One region of the Rhodoferax saidenbachensis genome, then DNA from elsewhere that is predicted to be linked to it. Evidence: riboswitches for the same ligand, from Rfam matches in the RefSeq annotation. Region 1 holds a riboswitch; the other holds the start of a gene.
The links. A riboswitch is a leader RNA that binds a small molecule or an ion and turns the genes downstream of it on or off. The one in region 1 is predicted to bind S-adenosylhomocysteine.
Positions count from the first base shown of each region.

Region 2: linked by a shared signal. The riboswitch ahead of ahcY (adenosylhomocysteinase) and the one ahead of RS694_RS01030 (homocysteine S-methyltransferase family protein) in region 1 are both predicted to bind S-adenosylhomocysteine.

Region 1 covers NZ_CP019239.1:204,926-207,123, reverse strand. The annotation lists gene RS694_RS01030 (homocysteine S-methyltransferase family protein) at 1-1,042, opposite strand, end outside; S-adenosyl-L-homocysteine riboswitch at 1,334-1,426, opposite strand; gene recQ (DNA helicase RecQ) at 1,611-2,198, shown strand, end outside.
Region 2 covers NZ_CP019239.1:722,676-724,873, reverse strand. The annotation lists gene ahcY (adenosylhomocysteinase) at 1-1,249, opposite strand, end outside; S-adenosyl-L-homocysteine riboswitch at 1,336-1,428, opposite strand; gene RS694_RS03445 (peptide chain release factor 3) at 1,509-2,198, shown strand, end outside.

The DNA.
Region 1 (2,198 bases):
GTGAACGCGCCGCCAGCGGCGACACGGCCTCGCCGATCGCACCAATGTGGTCGGGCGTGGTACCGCAGCAGCCGCCCACGATATTGACCAGCCCCTCGGCCGCGAACTCACGCACCAGGCGTGCGGTCACGTCCGGGGTTTCGTCAAAACCGGTGTCGCTCATGGGGTTGGGCAGACCGGCGTTGGGGTAACAGCTGATGAAGGTGTCAGGCGCCACCTTGTTGAGCTCCTGGATGTAGGGGCGCATCAGCGCCGCACCCAGCGCGCAGTTCAGGCCGATGGCCAGCGGCTGTGCGTGGCGCACGCTGTGCCAGAAGGCGGTGACGGTCTGGCCACTCAGGATGCGGCCGGACGCATCGGTCACCGTGCCGCTGATGATGATGGGCAGGCGGTGGCCGCTGTCCTCAAAGTACTCATCCACCGCAAACAGCGCGGCCTTGGCGTTCAGCGTGTCAAAAATGGTTTCGACCAGGATCACATCGCTGCCGCCCTCGACCAGCGCCTTGGTCTGTTCATAGTAGGCGGCGCGCAGTTCTTCAAAGGTCACATTGCGCGCGCCCGGGTCGTTCACATCAGGGCTGATGCTGGCCGTCTTGGGCGTAGGGCCCAGGGCACCGCAGACAAAACGCGGCCTGTCGGGGGTGCTGTATTTGTCGCAGGCGGCACGCGCCAGTTGGGCGGACACCCGATTCATCTCCATAGCCAGCTCGGCCATGTCGTAGTCGGCCTGGGCCACAGTGGTGGCGCCAAAGGTGTTGGTTTCGATCAGGTCGGCGCCTGCGGCGAGGTAGCGCTCATGGATGTCGCTGATCACGTCGGGGCGCGTCAGGCTCAGCAACTCGTTGTTGCCTTTGACGTCCTTATGGAAATCTTTGAAGCGGTCGCCCTGGCTGCCGGGGCCGGTATAACCTTCACCGCGGTATTGCGCCTCACCGAGCTTGAAGCGCTGGATCATGGTGCCCATCGCGCCATCAAGGATGGCGATGCGGCTTTCCAGAATGCCTGGCAGGGCTTGTGCGCGGGTGTAGGTGATGGGCTTCATGGGTGCGGCTCACTGAGAGCCTGTTCAAAACCTTTATAGGGTCACGCAAGTACCTTTTCGGGATGGGCTGCTAGGCGCAAAACGCAGCCGGGCTGATGCCCGGCAAGGCTTTGCAACGCCGCAGATCGCCCGAAAAGGCACTTGCCCTTCGGGTTGGGACGAAATCGGGCGATTTGCCCACCAAATTCCTTGTGTGGGCATGAGCCCACACGGCGAAATGTTGGCAGTCAACGCATCCCGATTGCGCCCCAACGTGACCCTATAAAGGCTTTGAACAGGCTCTTGGTTTTAAACAAGTGAGCGCAGTTGGAGTCCCCAAGCCTGACCGAACAACCTGCCGGACCGGGGTCTGGACAGGCGCCAGCTGCAGCGCCCCTTGGTAAGCATCGATTTTAGTTCACAACCGCCGTTGGCAGTGGCCCGCCTGACCACGCTGGCCGCAGGGCTGGACGCGGCCATGCCCGACAATAGACCCCGGTGGAACAACAGGGCCAAGCGGCCCACCATCCCGAATTAATGGTCTTTTAGGCCTCCAGCCCTCGTCCATATTGCGCAACCAGCTCCTGTTTTGATAGCAAATTCTGATTCTTCCACCGCTACGCTGGACGCCTGCCACGACATTCTGCGCACGGTGTTTGGCTACCCCGCATTTCGCGGCCCGCAGCAGGCCATCGTGGAACACGTGGCCGAAGGTGGCGATGCGCTGGTGCTCATGCCCACGGGTGGCGGCAAATCGCTCTGTTACCAGATCCCCGCCATCGCGCGCCAGCAGGCCGGGCACGGCATCACCCTGGTCATCTCGCCGCTGATTGCGCTGATGCACGACCAGGTGGGCGCACTGCACGAGGCCGGTGTCAGCGCCGCCTTTCTGAACTCCACGCTCACTGGCGACGAGGCCTACCAGATCGAACAGCAATTGCTGCGCGGCGAGATCACCCTGCTCTACGCCGCACCGGAGCGGGTGAGCAATGCCCGTTTTCTGGCGCTGCTGGATTCCCTGTTTGAGCGCGGCAAGCTCGGCTTGTTCGCCATTGACGAAGCGCATTGCGTCAGCCAGTGGGGCCACGACTTCCGGCCCGACTACCGCAACCTCACGGTGCTGCACGAGCGTTACCCCGGCATTCCCCGCATCGCCCTCACGGCCACGGCCGACGAC
Region 2 (2,198 bases), 520 kb from region 1:
GGTTCGCGAAGCTGGAGGACATCACAAAGCTCGGGTGGCCGGTACCGCAACCCAGGTTCACCAAGCGGCCCTTGGCCAACAGGATGATGCGTTTTTCAGGCTTGCCGTTCTTGCCCTTGGTAGCGGGGAAGATTACGTGGTCGACCTGGGGCTTGATCTCGTCCCACTGCAGTTTTTCCAGCGAAGCAACGTCGATCTCGTTGTCAAAGTGGCCGATGTTGGAAACAATGGCCTGGTCCTTCATGGCCGCCATGTGTTTGTACGTGATGACGTTTTTGTTGCCGGTGGTGGTCACGAAAATATCGGCCTTGTCGGCGGCGTATTCCATGGTCACAACCTTGTAGCCTTCCATCGCGGCCTGCAGCGCGTTGATGGGGTCGATCTCGGTTACCCACACTTGGGCAGACAGGGCGCGAAGCGCCTGGGCGGAGCCCTTGCCCACGTCGCCGTAACCCGCCACCAGGGCCACCTTGCCGGCGATCATCACGTCGGTAGCACGTTTGATGGCGTCCACCAGCGATTCGCGGCAACCGTATAGGTTGTCGAACTTGCTCTTGGTCACCGAGTCGTTGACGTTGATGGCGCGCAGCTTGAGACTGCCCTTGACCGCCATTTCTTCCAGGCGCATCACGCCGGTGGTGGTTTCTTCGGTCACGCCGATGATGTTTTTCAGGCGGCGGCTGTACCAGGTGGGGTCCAGCTTGAGCTTGGCCTTGATGGCGTTGAACAGGCAGATTTCTTCTGCGCTGCCAGGCTTGGCCAAAACCTTGATGTCCTTCTCGGCGCGGGCACCCAGGTGCATCAGCAGCGTGGCGTCGCCGCCGTCATCCAGAATCATGTTGGGGCCTTCAGCCGCAGAACCTTTTTTGCCGCTGAATTCAAAAATGCGGTGGGTGAAGTCCCAATACTCTTCCAGCGTTTCGCCCTTGTGCGCAAACACCGGTGTGCCCTTGGCAACCAAGGCGGCAGCGGCGTGGTCTTGGGTGGAGAAGATGTTGCACGATGCCCAGCGCACTTCGGCGCCCAGGGCTTGCAATGTTTCCACCAGCACGCCGGTTTGGATGGTCATGTGCAGGGAACCGGTGATGCGCGCGCCCTTGAGCGGCTGCGCTTTGGCGAACTCTTCGCGGATGGCCATCAGGCCGGGCATTTCAGTCTCGGCAATGGTCAGCTCTTTGCGGCCCCAGGGCGCGAGGCTCAGGTCGGCAATTTGGTAATCTTGATTTTTAACGGGCTTCAGTACGCTCATGGCTCACTCCAAAAGTAAATTTGAAAGCCACTGGACTGTTCGCGAGAGACCGGGATGACCGGAAAAAGGAACTCACCACACAGACCAGTGGGTGAGCGTCGTTGGTGCTTGAACTAACCCTATCGGTCAGCTTTCCGAGCCTCGTTCACTGCGCGTGAACTGCAACGCTCCTCGGAAAGCGATAATTCTAGCCTTTTCCAGAACTCTGCACCAGAGCACCCGGGCGCCACAGGCCCGCGCTGCGTGCCATCCATTGCCCATGTCTTTTCTTGCCGAAACCCGCCGCCGCCGCACTTTTGCGATCATTTCCCACCCGGACGCCGGTAAAACCACGTTGACCGAAAAGCTGTTGCTGTTCTCGGGCGCGATCCAGATTGCCGGTTCGGTGAAAGCCCGCAAAGCCACGCGCCATGCGACTTCCGACTGGATGGAGATTGAAAAGCAGCGGGGCATTTCTGTTGCATCGAGCGTGATGCAGATGGCCTACCGCGACCACGTGGTCAACCTGCTGGACACCCCCGGTCACAAGGACTTCTCGGAAGACACGTACCGCGTGTTGACCGCCGTGGATTCGGCGCTGATGGTGATTGACGCGGCCAACGGTGTGGAAGCGCAAACCCGCCGCCTGATCGAAGTCTGCCGCCAGCGCGATACGCCCATCATCACGTTTGTGAACAAGATGGACCGCGAAGTGCGCGAGCCGCTGGACATCCTGGATGAGATCGAGCGCGAACTGGGCATGCCCTGCGTGCCCATGACCTGGCCCGTGGGCCAGGGCAAATCTTTCGGCGGCATCATCAATTTGCGCACGCAGATGATGACGGTGTTCGACGGCGGCAAGGACCGCCGCCCGCAAGATTTTGATTCCATGCCCTTGAGCGACCAAGCCGCGCTGGAGAAGCGTTTTGGCCACGAATGGACCAGCGCGATGGAAAGCATGGAACTGGCC